Regions from separate parts of the Burkholderia sp. BCC1996 genome, predicted to be linked through region 2. Evidence: riboswitches for the same ligand, from Rfam matches in the RefSeq annotation. Region 2 holds a riboswitch; the other holds the start of a gene.

Region 1 (11,340 bases), on a different contig from region 2:
GGCGCGCCGCGAGCGGCTCGCGGCCGGGCACGATGCATCGCAGACGCTCGCGGCACGTCATGCGACGCGCGTGTTGCGCGACGCGTGGCGGATGGCGAGCTTCAGTTCGCTGACCGCGTCGATGGCACGCGAGGAAGCAGGCGTCGCGCTCGTGCCGGACGACGAGCTGCGGCCCGATCACGATGCGCTTGCCGCCGTGGTGCCGGACGGCGCGTTCGTCGTGGCCGACACGGCGGCGGTCGAGCCGCCGGACGACGACATCCTCGTGTTTCCGCGCGGTGCGGCAGCGGGCGAATGCCTGCACCGCCTGTTCGAACTCAGCCGGTTCACCGAGCCCGATTCGTGGCACCGGGCGGCGCTCGGCGCGCTGCACGACCGGCCGGTCGAGGCCGAGCCCGAACTCGCGACGCGCCTGCCGGCGATGATGGCGCGGCTCGTCGGCGATGTCGTGCGCACGGAGCTCGTGCCGGGCATGCGGCTTGCGGATCTCGATCCCGCCAGGCGGCTCGACGAAATGGGTTTCCTGTTTCCGGCGCCGTCGCTCGAGCTGGGCGCGCTGCGCCGGTTGCTGGTCGCGCACGGCTATCCGGACGTTGCGCTGGACGCGGGCATGCTCGCCGGTTTCATCAAGGGTTTCATCGACATGATCGTCGAACACGACGGCCGCTTCTGGATCGTCGACTGGAAGTCGAACCACCTCGGCAATACGCCGGATGACTATGGTCCGCGCGCGCTCGACGTCGCGATGGCCGATCACGCGTATCACCTGCAGGCACTGCTCTATACGGTCGCGCTGCATCGCTATCTGCGCGGGCGGCTGCCCGACTATGACTACGACACGCACATGGCGGGCTACCTGTACCTGTTCGTGCGCGGCGTGCGGCCCGGCTGGCGCAGCGGCGGCGAACCGGCCGGCGTGCATGCGCGGCGGCCCGCGCGCGAACTCGTCGACGCGCTCGACCGGATGATGGAAGGGGGCCGCGCATGAACGTCACCGACGATACGCTCGAATTCACCGGTGGCCTCGTCGCGCGCCTGCCCGAGCCCGCGGATTTCGGCATCGCGCTCGCGGAAGGGTTCGCGCGGCGCATCGGCGACCTGTCGCGCCGCGCGGGTGCGCCGGCCGCGGCCGCGCGCTGGGCGGCGCGCGCCGCGTTCGCGACGAGCCGGGCGACCGCGGGCGGTCACGTATGCGTGTCGCTCGGCGCGCTCGCGCAACGCTACGAGGAACCGGTCGACGACGTGCGCGCGGCGCTTGCCGCGAGCGGCGTGGTGGCGTTCGGCACGCTCGCGCGCGGCGACGAGCGGCCGCTGATCGTCGACCGGCTCGACCATCTGTATCTGTCGCGCTATTTCGACTACGAACGTCGGCTCGCCGATGCGCTCGTCGCGCAGGCCGGCGTCGCCGCGCCGGGCGACGCGCTGTCGCCGGACCGGTTGCGCGACAGTCTCGCGCGTTACTTCGGGCCCGCGACGGGCGACGTGGACTGGCAGCGCGTCGCGGCGATCGTTGCGCTGACGGGACGCGTGACGATCGTCAGCGGCGGCCCCGGCACCGGCAAGACGACGACCGTCGTCGGCGTGCTGGCGTGCCTGCTCGACGCGCATCCGGGCTTGCGCATCGCGCTGGCGGCACCGACCGGCAAGGCCGCGCAGCGGATGCAGGAAGCGCTGCACGCGCGGGCGGGCGACCTGCCGCCGGAACTTGCCGCGCGCCTGCCGGACACGTCGTACACGCTGCACCGCCTGCTGGGTGGCGGCGGCGCGGCGGGCTTCCGCCATCATCGCGACAATCCGTTGCCGTACGACCTGATCGTGGTCGACGAGGCGTCGATGATCGACGTCGCGCTCGCTGCGCATCTGCTCGATGCGCTCGCGCCCGGCGCTCGGCTCGTGTTGCTCGGCGACAAGGACCAGCTTGCCGCGGTCGAGGCCGGCGCCGTGTTCGCCGAACTCAGCGCCCGGCCGACGTTTACCGCCACGGCGCGCGCGTGCATCGCGGACGCGCTCGGGATCGACGAAGCGGCTTTCGTCGCGGCGTTGCCGGTGCCGGACGGCGAGGCGGCGGGGGCGGCCGGGGCGGTTGCCGCGCCAATTCCGGCGCCAGCATCCGTTCCGTTACCGGCTGCTCCCGCGCGCAAGGCGTCGGCGCGGCGGAACGTGGATACGCGCCAGGCGTCGCTGTTCGACGACGAGCCGCAGGCTGAAGCGGTTTCGCCTGCCGATGCCGCGCCACCCGCGGCTTCGTTGCCGCCTGCGGCGCTTGCACCGACCGACACCGATCGCACCTCGGCGGCCACCGATCCTGCATGGATCGAGGCCGGCGAACTCGCGTGGCTCGACGCGGTCGAGCTCACGCCGTTCGATCCGGCCGCTGCGGGCGATTCGGCATGGGCGTCGACCGTTGCAACCCGCGCCGCCGACGGCGTTGCCGCCGCGTCCCCCGCACCCGCACCACTCGCGGACTGCGTCGTGTGGCTCGAACGCAATTACCGCTTCGGTCTCGATTCGGCGATCGGCCGCCTGTCGCTCGCGATCCGTCGCGGCGACGTGCAGGGCGCGCTCGACGCGTTGCCGACGGACGATGCCGCGGCCGCGTCGTTTCATGACGATGCGGGCGACACGCTTGCGGCGTCGACCGTCGAGCGGCTCGCGCGCCGGTTCGGCGCCTACCTCGATGCGTTGCGCGCCGCGTTGTCCGCGCCGGTGCCCGACCCGTTGCCGTTGTTCGATGCGCTCAACCGCTTCCGGATCCTGTGCGCGACGCGCACGGGCTCGCGCGGCGCCGAGCACGTCAATGCGCTGGTGGCCACGCATGTGCGGCATGCCGCGCGCGTGCCGCTCGCGGTCGGCGCACACTGGTTCACCGGGCGGCCGATCATGGTGACGCGCAACGACTATGCGCTCGGGCTGTTCAACGGTGACATCGGCATCGCGCTGCCGGACGCGCACGGCGTGCTGCGCGTGTGGTTCCGCCGCGCGGACGGCTCCGCGCGCGCCGTGTCGCCTGCAGCGCTGCCGCCGCACGAAACGGCGTTCGCGCTGACCGTCCACAAGTCGCAAGGCTCCGAATTCGACGAGGCCGCGCTCGTGCTGCCGGCGTCGTTCAGCCGCGTGCTCACGCGCGAACTCGTCTATACGGCCGTCACGCGCGCGCGTACGCGCGTGCAGGTGATCGGCCCGCGGCGTGTGCTGGCGCAGGCGGTCGCGACGCGCACGCAACGCGATTCGGGCCTCGCGGCCCGCGTCGACGAGGCACTCGCGCGGCGCCGCAAGGAGACGACGCGATGATGATCCGCTACACGCTCGATCCGACCGAAGTCGAATGGACCGCCGTGCGCGCGCAGGGCGCGGGCGGCCAGAACGTCAACAAGGTATCGAGCGCGATTCACCTGCGCTTCGACATCCGCGCGTCGTCGCTGCCGCCCGTCATCAAGGAGCGGCTGCTCGCGCTGTCCGACCAGCGCATCACGCGCGACGGCATCGTCGTGATCAAGTCGCAGGAATACCGCACCCAGGAGAAAAACCGCGAGGCAGCGCTCGCGCGGCTCGATGCGTTGATCGGCAGCGTCGCGTTCACGCCGCGCGCGCGTGTGGCGACACGGCCGACGCGCGCATCGAAGGAGCGGCGGCTCGAACACAAGTCGCGCCGCAGCGTGGTGAAATCCGGAAGAGGGAAGGTGATCGACTGACGGAAGATCGACCCGGCCGGCATGGCGGGCGCCGCCGCGCCCGTCAGCGCATCACGGTGCCCGCGCTGTCGAGCACGAAGTCGACGCAGAACACGACGAGGCGGCTTTGCGCACGAATCGCGACAGCCGCCGTGTAGCAGTCGCGGCCTTCGGTCAGCGAGAAGTGCGGGCCCATCAGCGCGACGCGCCCCGGCGCCGCGATCGCGCGCTGGAAGTACGGGCGCCGCGACCAGTTGCTGTGCGTCTCCGGGAACAGCGGTGCGAGCCGCGTGCCGCTCGCCTGGCCATCCTCGGGGCGCGCGCCGATCGACGGCAGGAACTGTTCGCCGATCTCGTCCGTGACGAACACGCGGCGCGCGGCCGGCACCGCGAATACGCGCTGCGCGGCGTCCTGCAGGTTGCCGCTCACGGAAAAGGCAGCCGCGCCAGTGAGCACGAGCCGCTCGATCGCATCGAAGCCCGGTTGCTCGGCGATCGCCGGCGTATGCCGGCGCGCGATGAAGCGTTGCCACGCGGCGTCGAGCATCGCGGGCGCCGCGGCGCTCGCGTGCGCGATCGACGCATCGGGCTGGCCGAACTGGAAGCCCTGGACGAAATCGATATCGGCTTCCATCAGCGTCTGCAGCGCGTCGTCGCTTTCGACACCCTCCGCGAGCACCATCGCGCCGGCCTGGTGGAGCATCGATACCAGGTGATGCATGATGCGGCGATCGTCGGCCGACGCGTTCGCGCGCTCGACGAGCGAGCGATCGAGCTTGACGATATCGGGTCGCGCGCGCCACACGCGGTCGAAATTCGAGAATCCGGTGCCGAAATCGTCGATCGCGATCAGGAAGTCGCGATGCTGGATCATGTCGATCGTGCGGGCGAGCGCGGCTTCGTCGCGCGACGGCTGCTCGACGACTTCCAGCACGATGCGGTTCGGCGGCAGCGCGAAATGACGGCACAGCGCCTCGACGAATTCGCGCTGCACGAGGCCCGAATCGAGCACGCGTGGCGTCACGTTCAGGAACAGCCAGCCGTCGCCGATGCCCTGCGCGACGAAGTTGGCCGTATGCAGGCAGCGGGCGAGCCGGTCGAGCAGCAGCGCGTCGGCAGCGGCGCGCGTCTTGTCGAACAGCGCGACAGGCGAAGCCAGCGTACCGTTCTCGTCCACGACGCGCAGCAGCGCTTCATAGCCGACCACGCGCTTGTGCGTGATCGACAGCACGGGTTGGAACACGCTGCGCAGCGTCGTGTCGCGATACGTGGCGATCCAGCCGCTGGGCGTCGGTGTCAGGCGTTCGAGCAGGGAATCGAGCGAGATGTCGCGGGCGGCCTTCATGTCAACGACGCCCTGGGGCGATCGGGGGACGGTATCGTGCGCGCCACGCAGAAGCCGTCGCACGCGCAGGTGGACGCGAAAGAACGTGGTGCATCGTGACCGCCTTCTGCGGATGAGTGTTACGAGTGTAACGGGAATGGCGCGGCGCGCGTATCAGGGTAACTCCAGACGCAAACGCTACACCGTCGCCTGGACGGGGTTGTCCGCCCGCAAGCTCGACACGCAAGGGCCGCCGGTCGTGCACGCGGCGACAGCGCCGCGTATGCCGCGTGCATTGCGTGCGAAGAAGGCCGGCGGGTCAGGAAAACGGAAAAACGGGCAAGCCATGCGGCTGCATCGGCATCAGGTGAAAACGACCTGCGCCGTCGCGCACCGGTCCATGCGCGGCGCTCGACGAACGGTGGCCGCCGCCTCGCGGGAAACCGGCAACCGGCAACCGGCAGGCGCGGGGCCCAGCGCGTCGCTCAGGTCGCTTCGCCGCCGCGCGGGCCCAATCCGGGAATCCGCTTGATCACGCCGGTCGCAAGCGCGGTGCCGACGAGCACGATCGCGCAGCCTTCGATCATCACGACCGACACGTGTTCGCCGAGGAACAGCGCGCCCCACAGCAGGCCGAACACCGGGATCACGAACGTCACCGTAATCGCGCGCGCCGGGCCGACATGCGCGATCAGATAGAAGAAGATGAAATACGCGATGCCCGTGCAGGCGATGCCGAGCGCGAGCACGGCGCCCCACGCATGCGCGCTGACGGCAGCCGCGGGCCAGGTCGCGATCGCGAACGGCAGCAGCAGCACGGTCGAGCCGATCATGCTGCCGGTCGCGTTGACGAGCGGGTCGACGCCGCTGAGCGTGCGCTTCGTGTAGTTGGCCGCGATGCCGTACAGCAGCGTCGCGCCGAGCGCGGCGGCGGCAGCCAGCGCGGTGGCGCTGGCGCCGGTGCTGCCGCTTGCGTTGGCGACCTGGTCCCACACGAGCGTGAGCACGCCGGCAAAGCCGATCACGAGGCCGAGCGCGCGCGGCAGCGACAGCTTGTCCTTCAGCCAGAGGTAGGCGACGAGCGCGCCCCACAGCGGCGTCGTCGCGTTGATCACCGACGTCACGCCGGCCGACAGCGTCAGTTCGGCGAATGCGAACAGGCAGAACGGGATGCCCGAGTTCAGCGCGCCGACGACGAACAACGGCCGTGCGCGACGGCGCAGCTGCGCGCCGAGCTCGGCGGGCTTGAAGCGCGTCAGCGCGAAGCCGGTGAGAAACAGCGCGCCGATACCCACGCGCAGCGCCATCAGCGGCGCGACACCGAAGTCGGCGACGCCGACCCGGATGAACAGGAACGACGCGCCCCACAAGGCGGCGAGGACGGTCAGCAGAAATGCGTTCTTGGGTGACATCGAGCGTGGCGGGCGACGGGACGGGATGCAAAGGATCTTACACCGCGTTACCGCGCCGTCGTTTCACGATCGGATGAAACGGCAAGAAACGGCCAGAAACGGGAATGTCGCCGGTCGCCGGTCGCCGGCTCGGGGCGACCGGCCGCGCGAGACCGGCTGCGCATGGAGCGGCGCGCTCAGTGATGGTGGTGCCAGCCGCCGCGTCCGCCGAAGCCGAAATTGAGCGACAGCGCGGGTCCCCAATAACCGCCCCATGCCGGCGCATACGCAGGCGCCGGGTAGTAGTAGGCGGGGCCCGGATCGACGTACACGGGCGCCGGCTGTGCCGGTGCGGCCGCGTAATAGCCGCCGGGATAATAGCCGTACGGGTAGTAGCAGCCGGCGAGCGTCGTGCACGCGAGCGCCGCGGCGGCGAGTGCGACGAGGGTCCTGTTCATGATGTCTCTCCGGCGGAGCCGGCAATCGGCAGATGCTTAAGCTTAGGCCGCGCGGCGATGACAAGATGCGCAAAACGGTAACGGATCATTTCCGTGCCGCTGCGTCGTGTTGCGGCGCCGCATACGAAAAACGGCGCTTCCGCCGCGCGGAAACGCCGTCAGGCCGGAGCTTGCCGCGCGTCGCGCGGCAGCCGGGTAAGCCGGTCGGCTTATTTGCCGACCTGGTTGCCGATGATGCCGCCGGCGGCTGCGCCGCCCAGCGTCGACAATGCGTTGCCGCCGATCGCCGCGCCCGCGACGCCGCCGACACCCGCACCGATTGCCGTATCGCGCTGGCGCCGCGTCATCGAATCGCAGGCCGACAGGCTGGCCACCGTCGTGACGAGCAGCGCGCATACCCCAAAACGCCGAATCGAAGCATTCATGATGGTTGTCCTCGCGATAGTGAACGGAAGGTCGCACGAGCGCATCGCGGCCGCGCATGAAACCAATCTACCTGCCGTCCCAACGGGCTGCTGTAAGGACTTGTTAAGGCTCGGGCGGTTTCGTAATCAATTGTTTCCCTTGCGCCGGCAGGCACGACGCATGCGCGGGCACGCAAAAAAGCCCGCTCGAAAGCGGGCCTGGTGCAGTGCGCCACGCTGCGGTCCGTGCGGACCGCCGCGTTCGCTGGCCGGCTTACTGACGGTGATAGATCTCGGCGCCGGTCTTCACGAACTCGACCGCCTTGACTTCCATCCCCTTCTTCAGCGCTTCGCTTTCCGATACGCCCTGTTGCGCCGCGAACTCGCGCACGTCCTGCGTGATCTTCATCGAGCAGAAGTGCGGGCCGCACATCGAGCAGAAGTGCGCGACCTTCGCGGAATCCTTCGGCAGCGTCTCGTCGTGGAATTCGCGCGCCTTGTCCGGGTCGAGGCCGATGTTGAACTGGTCTTCCCAGCGGAACTCGAAGCGCGCCTTCGACAGCGCGTTGTCGCGGACCTGCGCGCCGGGGTGACCCTTGGCGAGGTCGGCCGCGTGCGCGGCGAGCTTGTACGTGATGATCCCTTCCTTCACGTCGTCCTTGTTCGGCAGCCCGAGGTGTTCCTTCGGCGTCACGTAGCACAGCATCGCGGTGCCGAACCAGCCGATCATCGCGGCGCCGATGCCCGACGTGATGTGGTCGTAGCCCGGCGCGATGTCGGTGGTGAGCGGCCCGAGCGTGTAGAACGGCGCTTCCTTGCACCAGTCGAGCTGGAGATCCATGTTCTCCTTGATCAGCTGCATCGGCACGTGGCCGGGGCCTTCGATCATCACCTGCACGTCGTGCTTCCACGCGATCTGCGTGAGCTCGCCGAGCGTCTTCAGCTCGCCGAGCTGCGCTTCGTCGTTCGCGTCGTAGATCGAGCCGGGGCGCAGGCCGTCGCCGAGCGAGAAGCTCACGTCGTACGCCTTCATGATCTCGCAGATCTCTTCGAAGTGTTCGTACAGGAAGCTTTCCTTGTGATGCGCGAGGCACCACTTCGCCATGATCGAGCCGCCGCGCGACACGATGCCCGTCATCCGGTTCGCGGTGAGCGGCACGTATTGCAGGCGCACGCCCGCGTGGATCGTGAAGTAGTCGACACCTTGCTCGGCCTGCTCGATCAGCGTGTCGCGGAAGATTTCCCAGGTCAGGTCCTCGGCCTTGCCGTTGACCTTCTCGAGCGCCTGGTAGATCGGCACCGTGCCGATCGGCACCGGGCTGTTGCGGATGATCCACTCGCGCGTTTCATGGATGTGCTTGCCGGTCGACAGATCCATCACCGTGTCGCCGCCCCAGCGGATCGCCCACGTCATCTTGTCGACTTCCTCGCCGATCGACGACGTGACGGCCGAGTTGCCGATGTTCGCGTTGATTTTCACGAGGAAGTTGCGGCCGATGATCATCGGCTCGGATTCCGGGTGGTTGATGTTCGCGGGGATGATCGCGCGGCCGCGCGCGACTTCGTCGCGCACGAACTCGGGGGTGATCTCGGCCAGCGCGTTCGCGCCGAAGGCCGCGGCGCCGAACGCCTGGCCCGGATGCTGGCGGCCCATCATCGCGGCGAGCTTCGCGCCGTTCGGGCCGCTCGACTTCAGGCTCTCGATGTATTCGGCGCGGCGCTGGTTCTCGCGGATCGCGATGTATTCCATTTCCGGCGTGATGATGCCTTGCCGCGCGTAGTGCATCTGCGTGACGTTCTTGCCGGCCTGCGCGCGGCGCGGGTTGCGGTGCAGGCCCGGGAAACGCAGGTCGGCGGTAGCCGGGTCGGCCGCGCGCTCGAGGCCGTACTGGCTCGACAGGCCGTCGAGCACCTCGGTGTCGCCGCGTGCCTCGATCCAGCGCTGGCGCAGCGCGGGCAGGCCCGCGCGGATGTCGATCTTCGCGTCCGGATCGGTGTAGGGGCCCGACGTGTCGTACACGTAGATCGGCGGATTCTTTTCGCCGCCGAAGCCGGTCGGCGTGTCGGCCTGCGTGATTTCACGCATCGGCACGCGGATGTCGGGCTGCGAGCCGGTTACATACACCTTTCGCGAATTGGGCAGCGGCGCGACGGCAGCAGCGTCGACGTGGGCGTCGGCAGACAGAAACTTCGGATTGGCGTTCATGCAATCTCCTGTGTGAGCGCCGGGCAGGCGCTTCGGCGCTTGCCCGGAGCCCTTGACGAATGTGGGGCTCGAGCTAAGCAGGAGACGAGGCTTGGTGAGGCGGCGGATTTCGTCAGAAGGATGGCGGTGAAATCCGTACGCTTCCCTGCGCTGGCATTATCCAGATCAGGTTCAAAGGGTATTTCTCACCCGCAATGCCGGTTGTTTGACCGAACGCATTGCAGGACCCCCGCGTTAGCAGCGCACACGATACACTGGCTTGGCGGCGGTTTCAACCGGGACGGGATCGGCCATCCCGGTGCGGCCGCAGCATGGCGGGCGGTGTGATGGCCCGTCGAAATGACAGCGCGCGTCGCCGCCGCGCGGCCCCACGGCTCGGCCGGCCGCGGCGAAGCGGTGCAACATGGCGCGCCTTCGCGCGACCTCACAAAAAAAATTTCGCAGCGGCTGTCATTTCCCGCGACGTCGTCCGTCTATTCGGCTCCTTAAACCCATGTTTTGGAGAGATGTCATGAAAAACGTACTGATCGCCACCTGTGTCGCTGCTTTCGCCACGCTTGCAACGGGCGCGTATGCGCAGAACGACGCGATGTCGCAAAACGGCTCGTCGATGTCGAAGGACGCGATGGGGCACGACGCGATGGCGAAGGACGGCGCAATGAAGAAGGACGCCATGAAGAAGCATGCGATGAAGAAGGACGCGATGAAGAAAGACGCGATGTCGCACGACGAGATGGGCAAGGCGAAGTCGGACGACAAGATGGCGCCGTCGAACTGACGGAGCCGGGCAGGGCGTGCGGCCGGCGCATGTGCTCGACGACGGCCGCCCGCGTCTCGTTTTGTCTCGACTCGTCGACCCGTTCCGGGAGTCTTCATCATGCAAACCGTTCCCGCCACCGGGCGCGCGGCCGTCACGCCGCCCGCCCGCAAGATTCATCCCCTGTGGGTGCGCGTGAGCCACTGGCTCAACGCGCTCGCGGCGATCCTGATGGCGCTGTCCGGCTGGCGCATCTACGATGCGTCGCCGATCTATCCGCCGTTCGTGTTTCCGCACGGCATCACGCTCGGCGGCTGGCTCGGCGGCGCGCTGCAATGGCATTTCGCGGCGATGTGGCTGCTGGTCGGCAACGGGCTGTTCTACCTGACGATGTCGATCGCGACCGGACGCCTCGCGCGCAAGATGCTGCCGGTCACGCCGGCGTCCGTGTGGCGCGACGTGCGCGCCGCGCTGCGCGGCCGGCTCGCGCACGACGATCTGAGCGTCTACAACGCGGTGCAGCGTGCCGCGTACCTGGTCGCGATCGTCGATCTGATCGTGCTGGTGCTGTCCGGGCTGACGATCTGGAAGTCGGTGCAGTTTCCGCTGCTGCGCGAACTGTTCGGCGGTTACGACAACGCGCGCGTCGTGCATTTCTGGGCGATGTCGCTGCTCGTCGCGTTCTTCTTCGTGCACGTCGCGATGGCGCTGCTGGTGCCGCGCTCGCTGCTCGCGATGCTGCGCGGGCGCTGACCCGTCAACTCCGGGTGAAGGAAATCATCATGTCCGATTCCGAATACAGGCGCGCCGATTCGCGCTGGACGCTCGACCGCAAGTCGCTCGAACTCGACGTGCGCCGCGAGCTGGAGATGCCGTCGCGGCGGCTGTTCAACCGCCGCATCCTGACGCTCGGCGGCCTGACGATGCTGACCGGCTGCACGCTGAAGGACGACGCGTCGGTCAACACGTTCCTCGAGAAGGTGTCGCGCATGAACGACCGCGTGCAGGCGTGGCTCTTCAGCGGCGAGCGGCTCGCGCCGACCTACACCGAGGCCGACATCACGCGGCCGTTCCCGTTCAATGCGTATTACGGCATCGACGACGTGCCGCACGTCGACGCATCGACGTA
Region 2 (11,340 bases):
TGCGCGCGCCGGCTGGCGCGGCAGGCTTCGGTCGGACAGGGTCAATGTCGCCCGGTGCCGTCGATGAGCGCGTCGACGCCGTAGGCGCGCGCGAGGCTGGCGAGCTTCGAGGGGAGATTGAGGATGTCGAGGGTCGCGCCGCGCGCTTTGGCGGCACGTTGCCATGCGAGCAGCACGGCGAGCGCGGACGAGTCGAACTGCGTCAGCGCCGCGCAGTCGACGGCGGTTTCGCCCGCGTCGATGCGCGCGAGACCGTCCGCGAGCGCGGACTTCGCGCTCGCGACGGTCAGCGAGGAGCCGGCCGCGAAGCCGCTCACGACGCCTGCTTGCCGGCGGCAAGTTCCTGGTTGCGCTGCGTCAGGAACTTGATCAGGCCGTCCACGCCGCTTTGCTGGATCTTCTCGTTGAACTGCTGCTGGTACGTCTGGATCAGCCATGCGCCCAGCACGTTCAGGTCATACACCTTCCAGCCGTTGGCCGTCTTGTACAGGCGGTAATCGATCTGGACCGGCTGGCCGTTGTTCATCGCGACCGTCTTCACGACGACGTCGGTGTCGGCCGGATCGGCACGGAACGGCGGGTACTGGATCTGCTGGTCCGGCTTCAGCTGCGCAAGCGCGCCCGAATACGTGCGGATCAGCAGCAGCTTGAACTGCTCCTGAACCTGTTGCTGCTGCTCGGCCGACGCCGTGCGCCAGTTGCGGCCCATCGCGAGCTGCGTGGTGCGGCGGAAATCGGTGTACGGCAGGATGTCCTTGTTGACGATCGTAATGATGCGGTTGGTGTCGCCCTGCTTGATCGTCTGCTGCTTGACCTCGTCGAGCACCTGCTGCGTCGCCGTCTTGATCAGCGCCTGCGGGTTCGACTGGTCGACTTGCGCGTGAGCTGCGCTGCCGAACGAGAACAGCGCCGCGAAAACGGGAATCAGGAACAGTTTTTTCATCATGGAGACCTGCATGAAGAGTCGATGCGAAGGTTGGAGCCGGTAGATTACGCGAAGGTTCGCGTGCGCTACCGACTGAATCGTTTCCGGCTGTAACGAATGTAAGCGCGTCAGTGCAGCCGGATGCTCGGGAAGCGGAATCCGCCCGGCGACGGCGGCGCCACCTGCATCGGCGGCACGGTCGTCGCGCTGGCCGGGTTCGGCGCCTGGGCGGCACCCGACGCCGGTGCGGCAACGGCCGCGCCCGATGCGCCGGCCGGCGCCGTCGCGCCACCGACTGCCGCGGCGCCCGCCGTCCCGGCCGCACCGGCTGCCGCCGGTGCCGCGCCGTCGTCCGGCAGGTCGTACTTCGGCAGCGCATCGTTGCTCGAGGTCGTCGCGGCCTCGCCGCGCGCGTTGTCGATCAGCATCTGGCGGCGTTGCAGGTACGCGTTGCGCACGAACGAATACTTGTCGAGCGCCGCGGCATCCAGCACGTCGCCCGCGCCGAGCAGGTTCGCACGCGTGTTGACGAGGTTCACGCCGAACAGGCCCCAGCTCAGGCCGTCCGGCTTCACGTAGGTGAGCGGGTTGCCGACGTAGTCGACGCCGAGGCCGGCCGTGTCGCGCAGCGTGCTCGGGCCGAGCAGCGGCAGCACGAGATACGGACCCGACGGCATGCCGTAGCGACCCATCGTGATCCCGAAGTCGGCCGTGTGCTTCGGCAGTTTCGCGATCGTCGCGACGTCGAACAGGCCGCCGACGCCGAACACCGTGTTGATCACGACGCGCATGATGTCGCCGACGCCGTCCGCGATCCGCAGCTGCACGATATTGTTCGCCGCGATGTAGACGTCGCCGATGTTCGAGAAGAAGTTCGTCACGCTGTCGCGCACCGGCTGCGGCACCACGTACTGGTAGCCCTTCGCGACCGGTTTCAGCGCGTACGTGTCGACCGTGTCGTTGAACTTGTACATCGACCGGTTGAAGCCTTCGAGCGGATCGCCCTTGGTCGGCGTCTGCACGGTCGCGCAACCGCTCAACGCGGCGACTGCCGCCACCGCGAGCGCGGCGTGCCTGATGCGGATCGTCTGCATGGTCATTACCCTCTGGTCTTTCTCTCGTGTGGTTATTGGGCGGCCGAACCGGACACCGCGGAGGCCGGCACCGCGACCGGTGCGGGCGCCGCCGGTGCAGCCGAGGCGCCGGATGCCGGCTTCGCGCCACCCGCGTCGGCTGCCTTGCTGTACAGGAACTGGCCGATCAGATTCTCGAGCACGATCGCCGACTGCGTCATCGTGATCGTATCGCCCGCCTTCAGCATTTCGGTGTCGCCGCCCGGATCGAGGCCGATGTACTGCTCGCCGAGCAGGCCCGACGTCAGGATCTTCGCGGACGAATCCTTCGGGAACGGATACTGGCCGTCGATATCGATCGTCACCAGCGCCTGGTAGGTGTTGGGATCGAAGCCGATCGCCTTCACACGGCCGACCACGACACCCGCGCTCTTCACGGCCGCGCGCGGCTTCAGCCCGCCGATGTTGTCGAATTTCATCCGCACCGAGTAGGTCGGCTGAAACGACAGCGAGCTCATGTTGCCGACCTTGAGCGCCAGGAACAGCACCGCAAGGAAGCCCACCACCACGAACAGGCCGACCCAGAAGTCGAGAGCAGTCTTTTTCATCGTCATCCCAAAATTTGGCTTGGCTGAGGCTTAGCTGAACATCAGCGCGGTCAGCAGGAAATCGAGGCCGAGTACGGCGAGCGACGCGAACACGACCGTCTTGGTCGTCGCGCGCGACACGCCCTCGGGCGTGGGCTTCGCTTCATACCCTTGAAACAGCGCAATGAAGGTCACGGCGAACCCGAACACGATGCTCTTGATCACGCCGTTGCCGACGTCGGCCCATACCTGGACCCCGCCCTGCATCTGCGACCAGAACGCGCCCGGATCGACGCCGATCAGCACGACCCCGACGAAATAACCGCCGAGCACGCCGACCGCGTTGAAGATCGCGGCGAGCAGCGGCATCGCGATGATGCCGGCCCACAGGCGCGGCGCGATCACCGTCTTGACCGGGTCGACGGCCATCATCTCGAGCGCGGTGAGCTGCTCGCCGGCCTTCATCAGGCCGATCTCGGCCGTCAGCGACGTGCCCGCGCGGCCCGCGAACAGCAGCGCGGTCACGACCGGGCCGAGCTCGCGCACGAGCGACAGCGCGACCAGCAGGCCGAGCGCCTGCTCGGACCCGTAGCGATTCAGCGTGTAATAACCCTGCAGGCCGAGCACGAAGCCGACGAACAGGCCCGACACGGCGATGATCACGAACGAATAGTTGCCGAGGAAGTGGATCTGCTTCGTGACCAGCCGCGGCCGGCGCAACAGCGGGAAGAATTCCAGCACGAGGCGCACGAACAGCCGCGTGCCGTAGCCCGCGCGCTCGAGGCCGCCGATGACGTAACGTCCGATCGCGCTGATCATGCGCGCCCTCCGCCGAGCCCGAAATCCGCTGCCAGCGGCGGGCTCGTGTAATGAAATTTGAACGGGCCGTCCGGCGCGCCGTCGATGAATTGGCGCACGCTCGGGTCGGTCGATGCGCGCAGCTCGTCGGGCGTACCCTGCGCGAGCACGCCGCCGTTGGCCAGAAAATACACGTAGTCGGCGATCGCGAACGATTCCGGCACGTCGTGCGTGACGAGGATCGACGTCGCTCCGAGCGCCTCGTTCAGCGTGCGGATCAGGTTCGCGGTGATGCCGAGCGAGATCGGATCGAGGCCCGCGAACGGTTCGTCGTACATGATGAGCTGCGGGTCGAGCGCGATCGCGCGCGCGAGCGCGATGCGGCGCGCCATCCCGCCCGACACCTCGGACGGCATCAGGTCTCGCGCGCCGCGCAGGCCGACCGCATTGAGCTTCATCAGCACCAGATCGCGGATCAGGTCGTCGGGCAGGTCGGTGTGTTCGCGCAGCGCGAACGCGACGTTCTCGAACACGGACATGTCGGTAAACAGCGCGCCGAACTGGAACAGCATGCCCATCTTGCGGCGCAGCGCGTACAGGCCGTCGCGCGTCTGCGCGCCGACGTCGGCGCCGTCGAACAGCACCTGGCCGCGGCGTGCGCGCACCAGCCCGCCGATCAGGCGCAGCACGGTCGTCTTGCCGCAACCCGACCCGCCCATGACGGCGACGACCTGGCCGCGCCCGAAGCGCATGTTCAGGTTCGACAGGACGAGGCGGTCGCCGTAGCCAAAGTCGACGTCGCGAAGTTCCAGCAGGGTCTCGGTAGGAGTGGGGCTCACGGAGCTGACAGTCCTTTTACGCAGAACGCCGAATTATAGGGCCTGCATTGGAATGATGTCGTGACGCCGTTCCGGGCCCTGCGGTCAATGATTGTCAAATTGTCGGGCAAAGCATTGCTGCAATGCAACAATCGCCGCCCGATAATCGATCGCGCCCGTTACCGCACTGACGACCGCGACGCTGCCGACGCCCGTCGCCAGCACGTCCGGCAACGCGTCGAGCCCCACGCCGCCGATCGCGACGAGCGGCGCCCGCGCCCCCGCGAAGCGCGCATAGCGGACAATTCTCGCCAGGCCCTGCGGCGGCGCCGCGACTGCCTTGGTCGCGGTCGCGTAGACGGGACCGAGCGCCAGATAGCTCGGGCGCTCGTGCAAGGCCCGCAACATCTCGTAATAACCGTGGCTCGACAGCCCGAGCCGCAGGCCGGCGCGCGCGATCGCGGCCAGATCGGCCGTTTCCAGATCCTCCTGGCCCAGATGTACGCCGTACGCACCCTCTTCTACTGCGATCTGCCAGTGATCGTTGATGAACACGCGCGCATCGGGATAGCGGCGCCCTGCCGCGACCGCGCGCGCGATCTCCCGGCGCAATGCGTCCGGCTCCGCGCCTTTCACGCGCAGCTGCACGGTCCGCGCGCCGCATTCCAGCACGCGCTCGACCCATTCGGCATCCGGGACGACCGGATACAGGCCCAGTTGCGCGGGGCACGGCGGGAATGCCGGCTCCGGTGCGGCGGCCAGGCCGGCGACACGCGGAAACCGTGCCGCGTCGACCGGCCACGCATCGGCATCGCGCGTTTCGTCGCCGTCGCGCCACGCCAGCGCGAGCACCAGCGCGTCGATCGGCGCGAAACCGCAGTCGAGGAACGCGGCGAGCGCCGCGATCCAGTCGTCGGCGAGCGGATGCGCGGCTTCCAGCGCGTGGCGCACGCCCGCGGCATGCAGCACGGCGCCGCGCTCGTCGAATTCGATCGCGACCGCATCCGGCGATGCGGGGCGCGATGCGGCCGACGCGCGCGCCTGCGCGGCACGGTCGCCGGCCGACACGATCAGCACGTCGCCGTCGGCCGGCACGTCGGGCGCCACGACGCAGAGCCGCCACGGCGTCGTGCCGGCCGGCCAGTCGCCGAGGCGCGCGCGAATCCGCTCGGCCGCTTCGGCCAGCTCGTCGGCCGGCGGCCAGAAGGCATCGGCGAAGCGCGCGCTCATGCGCCGCCCCCGTCCTGGTGCCAGAACGGCATCCCGACGACCGGCGTGCTCGCATGCGCGGTCTCGCGCGCATCCATCGGCCCGGCGAGGTAGGCCGCACGGCCGGCCTCGACGCCCTGCGCGAACGCGCGCGCCATGATCTCCGGGTGCGTGGCCTGCGACACGGCCGTGTTCAGCAGCACGCCGTCGAAACCCCACTCCATCACCTGGCACGCGTGCGACGGCACCCCGAGCCCCGCGTCGACGATCAGCGGCACGTCCGGCAGCCGCTCGCGCAACACGCGCAGCCCGTACGGGTTCACGACGCCCTTGCCGGTGCCGATCGGCGCGCCCCACGGCATCAGCGCCTCGCAACCGACGTCGAGCAGGCGCCGGCCGATCACGAGATCCTCGGTGCAGTAAGGCAGCACCTTGAAGCCGTCCTTGACCAGTTGCGCGGCCGCCTCGATCAGCCCGACCGGGTCGGGCTGCAGCGTGTAGTCGTCGCCGATCAGCTCGAGCTTGATCCAGTCGGTGTCGAACACCTCGCGCGCCATGTGCGCGGTCGTCACCGCCTCGGCGACGGTCTGGCAGCCGGCCGTGTTCGGCAGCAGCGGCACCGCGTGACGCTTGAGCAGGTCGAAGAAACCGGCCTCGGCGGTGCCGCCGGTCATCTGGCGGCGCAGCGCGACCGTCACCATCCCGGGGCGCGACGCGGCGATCGAGTCGGACAGCGACTGCAGCGACGGATAGCGCGACGTGCCAAGCAGCACGCGGCTTGCGAAGGTTTCGCCGTACAGCGTCAGCGCGTCGGCGGAAGTGAGGGACGTCATGTCGTTTTCCTGGAAGAGCGGGGGCGAACCGGCGGCGCTCAGCCGCCCGCGACGGGGTGCACCACGTCGAGCTTGTCGCCCGTCGCGAGCGCGCGCGCCGCATGCTGCGTGCGCGCGACGAAATTGCCGTTCAGCGCGACCGCGTACGGCGGACGCGCGCCGTACGCGGCGAGCGCGTCGGCCACCGTCGCGCCGTCGGGCAGCGTCAGCGTCTGTTGGTTGATCTGGATATCCATGAGGCTTGATCGAATTCGGTCGGCGGCGCGCGTCAGGCCGGCTGGCGCGCGTCGTCGCGGTGATGAAGGAGCGTCGGCCAGCGCGCGGCATCGCGCCACGCGGCGAACGCGTCGGCATCGGCGAACGTGCCGCCGAGCGCGGCGTGCGCGAACGCGACCGCCGCATGCGCGACTTCCGGCGCGATCATGAAGCCGTGCCGGTACAGGCCGTTGACGGCGAGCGTCGTCGCGCCGTCCCAGATCACCGCCGGGCGATGGTCGGGCAGCGTCGGGCGGCACTGCGCGTTGAGTTCGAGGATGCGCGCCTCGCCGAATGCCGGGTGCACGGAGAACGCCGCGCTCAGCAGTTCGAGCGCCGAGCGCACGCTGACGGGCGACATGTCCTCGCCCTCCACCTCGGTTGCGCCGATCACGTACAGGTCGTCCTGTTTCGGCGCGATGTACAGCGGATAGCGCGGATGCAGCAGCCGCACGGGCCGCGTGAGCCCGATGCCGGGCGCATGCACGCGCGCGACTTCGCCGCGGATGCCGCGCAGCGCGGGCAGCGCGGATTTCGCGCCGAGCCCACGGCAATCGATCGTGAAATGCGCGTCGGGCCGGTTCGCGTCGTCGATCGTCGCGTGCCAGTGCAGCTCGACGCCGCGTTGCGCGAGGCCCGCCGCGAGCGCGCACAGCGCCTGCCGGTTGTCGAGCTGCCCTTCGCGCGGCAGCATCAGGCCGCGCGCGAAGCGCCCCGCGAGCGCGGGCTCGGCCGCGTCGACCTGCGCACCGGCCAGCGCGACGAAGCCGCCGTCGAACAGCTCGGCCGGCGCGTTCGCGCGCACGCGCCGCTCGAACAACGGCGCCTCGGCACGATCCGCGTGATGCCAGACGACGAGCGTGCCGTGCTGCTGGAAGAACACCGGTTCGGGCAGTTCCGCGAGCCATTGCGGCCAGCGCGCGAGCGATGCGGCGCCGAGCTCGGTGATCAGCAGCTCGGCACTCGCCGCCTCGGCGAGCGGCGCGAGCATCGCGGCCGCGACCCACGCGGCCGACTGCTCGCCGTCCGGGCCGCCGCGTTCGTACAGCGCGACGCGATGCCCGTCGCCCGCGAGCCGCCACGCAATCAGGCGGCCGACGAGGCCGCCGCCGAGTACCGCGAAATCCGGCCGGGAAGCATGGAGGTTCATCGCGCCCCCTCCCCGCGAACCAGGCGGGCGCATGCGACGGACGTCGACGCGCGCACACGGTCCCGTGCAGACGCACGCGACAGCGGATCGGGAACAGCGCAAAAGACTGAAGATTGAGCGGTCATCATTCCTTCCGTAACGCGCGACGCGCGTACCCAAAAGGACGAAACCGGCAGCAAAGGCCGGCCGGGCGGGACTCGGGCGCTGACCATGTGGGATGGCGGCCAGCGCGGCCCGGCGGGATCAGAAACTTCCCTCGCCGGTATTACCCGGATCGGGTGCGAAGGGTCTTTCTCAGCCTCGCCGCGTTGCCCGGAACTGTCCGTCGGCCGCGCTCGAAGCACCCCTGTTTCGTCGTCGGCCATTAGACCATAAAAGCGGAAAGCGCCGCAAACTGTCCCCTTGCGGCAAATTCGCCGTCGGGCCGCGCCGCTCTGGCACAATGCCCGCAGGCCGGCCGCGCGAGCGGCCGGTTGCCGCGTCACCGCCGGCCTTAAGTGCCGTTTAAGACGCGCGGGCCACCATCCGGACGCCCGCCGTCAGTCGGCACCTCGTCCCGGCATGCCGTATCGCGGCGCGCGTCCGGCTCCGCCCGGCCCGCGCGCCGGCTACTCATCAGGAAGCACATGACCCAATCGATCGATCCCGTCCGCTCCGCCTCCGACGCGCCGCAGGACGAGCGCCCGGTATCCGCATGGAGCCTCATCAAGCCCTACTGGGTGTCGTCCGAATGGAAAGTCGCGTGGGGGCTGCTGGTCACGATCATCGCGATCAACCTCTGCGTGGTCTGGATCAACGTCAAGCTGAACAAGTGGAACGCGCAGTTCTACAACGCGCTGCAGTCGAAGGACGTCCACGACTTCCCGAACCTGCTGATGCAGTTCTCCGCGCTCGCGTTCGGCTTCATCATCCTCGCGGTGTACGGACGCTACCTGCGCCAGATGCTCGGGTTCCGCTGGCGCCAGTGGCTGACCGACCGCTTTCTCGGCCAGTGGCTCGGCGATCGCGCGTTCTACCGGATCGAACGCGACCGCCTCGCCGACAACCCCGACCAGCGGATCACCGACGACCTCCAGTCGTTCGCGACGACGACGCTCGCGCTGTCGCTCGACCTGCTGTCGACGGTCGTCACGCTCGTGTCGTTCATCACGATCCTGTGGTCGCTCGCCGGCGCGCTCACGCTCTCGCTCGGCGCAACGCCGATCACGATCCCCGGCTACATGGTGTGGGCGGCCGCGCTGTACGCGGTGGTCGGCTCGCTGATCATCCAGAAGGTCGGTCACCCGCTCGTGTCGATCAACTACCAGCAGCAGCGCGTCGAGGCCGACTTCCGCTTCGGGCTGATCCGCGTGCGCGAGAACGCCGAGCAGATCGCGTTCTACGATGGCGAAAAAACCGAGACCGCCAACGCGCAGAGCCTGTTCACGCGCATTCGCGACAACTGGTGGCGCGTGATGAAGTACACGAAGCGCCTCACGTTCGTGCTGAGCTTCTACGGGCAGATCGCGATCATCTTCCCGCTCGTCGTCGCGGCGCCGCGCTATTTCGCCGGCGCGTTCTCGTTCGGCGTGCTGATGCAGATCTCGTCCGCGTTCGGCACCGTCAGCGATTCGTTCTCGTGGTTCATCAACAGTTACTCGACCCTCGTCGAATGGCGCGCCACCGTCAACCGTCTGCGTGAATTCAAGCGCGTGATGGGCACGTCGCACCTGAAGGAAAGCCTGTCGCCCGCGACCGAGCACGGCGGCATCAACCTGCACTACGTCGATGCCGCGAAGCTGTCGACGTCGTCGCTGAAGCTCGCGCTGCCGAACGGCAACGCGCTCGCGAACATCGGCAACGTGACGATCGAACCCGGCTCGCGCTGGCTCGTGATCGGCAAGTCGGGTTCCGGCAAGAGCACGTTCATGCGCGCGCTCGCGGGCCTCTGGCCGTTCGGCGACGGCGCGATCGACGCGCCGGTCGGCGCGCGGATGATGTTCGTGCCGCAGACGAGTTACCTGCCGATCGGCACGCTGAAAGCAGCGCTCACGTATCCGGCCGCGCCCGACACGTTCACCGACGACGCGTGCCGCGACGCGCTGCGCGCGTGCCGCCTCGAAGACTACGTCGAGCGCCTCGGCGAGACCGGCCACTGGACGCGCGTGCTGTCGCCGGGCGAACAGCAGCGTCTCGCCGGCGCGCGCGTGCTGCTTCACAAGCCGGACTTCCTGTTCCTCGACGAAGCGACGAGCGCGCTCGACGCGGACAACGAAGCGCGGCTCTACCACCTGTTCGCCGAACGGCTGCCGAAGGCCGCGATCGTCAGCATCGCGCACCGCGAGTCGCTGGCCGCGTTCCACGTCGGCACGATCAACGTCGAACGCGTGAACGACAGCGACAAGGTCGCCGCGTAACCGCACAACAGAAGGCCGGCGCATGCCGCGCCGGCCTTCTCTTCCGCGTCCTTCCCGTCTTCCCGTCTTCCCGTCTTCCCGTCTTCCCGTCTTCCCGTCTTCCCGTCTTCCCGTCTTCCCGTCTTCCCGTCTTCCCGTCTTCCCGTCTTCCCGCCTTCCCGCCTTCCCGTCTTCCCGCCTTCCCGTCTTCCCGCTACGCCGGCACGATCGGCACCGACACGATCGGCACATGCGACACGCCGTCGTGCGACAACCGGCTTTCAAATAGCGTCAGCGCGACGAAACGCAGCGCAACCGGCCGCCCGGTCGCGCCGCCGTGCGCGGGCTGCCCGTCCGCGTCGCGCGGCAGCCGCGCGAGCGTGACGTGCGGCCGGAACGGCCGGCGGTCGGCCGGCACGCCCAGCTCGCGCAGCAGCGAGGACAACTCGGCATTCAGCGCCGCACAGGCGGGATCGGGCGCGAGTTCCGCGACGATCAGCCTCGCGCGCGGCAGGCTCGGCCACCATGCAATTCGCTCGACCGGCTGCAACGGCAAAGCATGCGCGGCCGCGAGCGCCGGCAGGCGTGCGGCCAGCGCGTCGCAACGCGCGCGTTCGATCGCGCCGATGAACGCGAGCGTCACGTGCAGTTGCGCGGGCAGCGTGCGCCGCGCGCCGCGGGTGACCGGCAGCGCGTGCAACGCATCGCGCGACGCCGTATCGGGCATCAGTGCGACGAACACACGGAGCCGGTCGCCGTTCATGACTCGCGCACCGCCACGCGTGCTTCGGCCACCACTTCGACAGGCGCCGCTCGCTGCGGCAGCGGGCCGTGCTCGCCCCACACGTCGGCCGGCAGCACGTGAGCGAGTTCGGGAACGAACGCCGACGACATCCCGACGAGCGCCGTCATCCACATCCGGAAGATCGCGCCCGCCCCGCCGACCGTCAGCGCGACCGCGACGCCGGGGATGTTGCCGGCGCCGAGCAGCAGTGCGATCAGCACGTCATTCCACAACACGCCGTTGGCGGCGTCGATCAACCCATGCACGAATGCCTCCATCCAGAGTCGTTGTAAATGGGGTCGTCATACGCGGCGGCCGTGTGAACACGGCGAAGACAGTTCTCAATGGTTATTACAAAACGAAAGGCTTCGAAATCGCGAAACGAAACATCAACGCCCGATGTGATCAGGTTAGGCGACGCTTCGGGAAGATGCGGGACGCGCAACGGGGGGAGCAAGCGGCGCATGCATGCCTGGGACTCGTGTGTGCCGCGAAGCCACGCACTTCGTCACGCGGAGTGGTTGGCGCGGCGC

The links. A riboswitch is a leader RNA that binds a small molecule or an ion and turns the genes downstream of it on or off. The one in region 2 is predicted to bind thiamine pyrophosphate.
Region 1: linked by a shared signal. The riboswitch ahead of thiC (phosphomethylpyrimidine synthase ThiC) and the one ahead of U4Z64_RS23495 (FAD-dependent oxidoreductase) in region 2 are both predicted to bind thiamine pyrophosphate.

The regions. Positions count from the first base shown of each region.
Region 1 is NZ_CAJPHM010000033.1:28,178-39,517, reverse strand. It holds gene recB (exodeoxyribonuclease V subunit beta) at 1-988, shown strand, start outside; gene U4Z64_RS32610 (AAA family ATPase) at 985-3,291, shown strand; gene arfB (alternative ribosome rescue aminoacyl-tRNA hydrolase ArfB) at 3,288-3,692, shown strand; gene U4Z64_RS32600 (EAL domain-containing protein) at 3,736-5,016, opposite strand; gene U4Z64_RS32595 (DMT family transporter) at 5,481-6,407, opposite strand; gene U4Z64_RS32590 (hypothetical protein) at 6,584-6,844, opposite strand; gene U4Z64_RS32585 (glycine zipper 2TM domain-containing protein) at 7,054-7,269, opposite strand; gene thiC (phosphomethylpyrimidine synthase ThiC) at 7,523-9,454, opposite strand; TPP riboswitch at 9,579-9,695, opposite strand; gene U4Z64_RS32575 (pentapeptide MXKDX repeat protein) at 9,966-10,232, shown strand; gene U4Z64_RS32570 (cytochrome b/b6 domain-containing protein) at 10,332-10,964, shown strand; gene U4Z64_RS32565 (molybdopterin-dependent oxidoreductase) at 10,994-11,340, shown strand, end outside.
Region 2 is NZ_CAJPHM010000016.1:157,501-168,840, forward strand. It holds gene U4Z64_RS23450 (lipid asymmetry maintenance protein MlaB) at 42-317, opposite strand; gene U4Z64_RS23455 (phospholipid-binding protein MlaC) at 314-943, opposite strand; gene U4Z64_RS23460 (VacJ family lipoprotein) at 1,054-2,019, opposite strand; gene mlaD (outer membrane lipid asymmetry maintenance protein MlaD) at 2,052-2,612, opposite strand; gene mlaE (lipid asymmetry maintenance ABC transporter permease subunit MlaE) at 2,637-3,404, opposite strand; gene U4Z64_RS23475 (ABC transporter ATP-binding protein) at 3,401-4,222, opposite strand; gene thiE (thiamine phosphate synthase) at 4,307-5,431, opposite strand; gene U4Z64_RS23485 (thiazole synthase) at 5,428-6,243, opposite strand; gene thiS (sulfur carrier protein ThiS) at 6,282-6,479, opposite strand; gene U4Z64_RS23495 (FAD-dependent oxidoreductase) at 6,512-7,648, opposite strand; TPP riboswitch at 7,883-8,006, opposite strand; gene U4Z64_RS23500 (ABC transporter ATP-binding protein/permease) at 8,275-10,044, shown strand; gene thpR (RNA 2',3'-cyclic phosphodiesterase) at 10,238-10,786, opposite strand; partial or broken gene U4Z64_RS23510 (alanine:cation symporter family protein) at 10,900-11,085, opposite strand.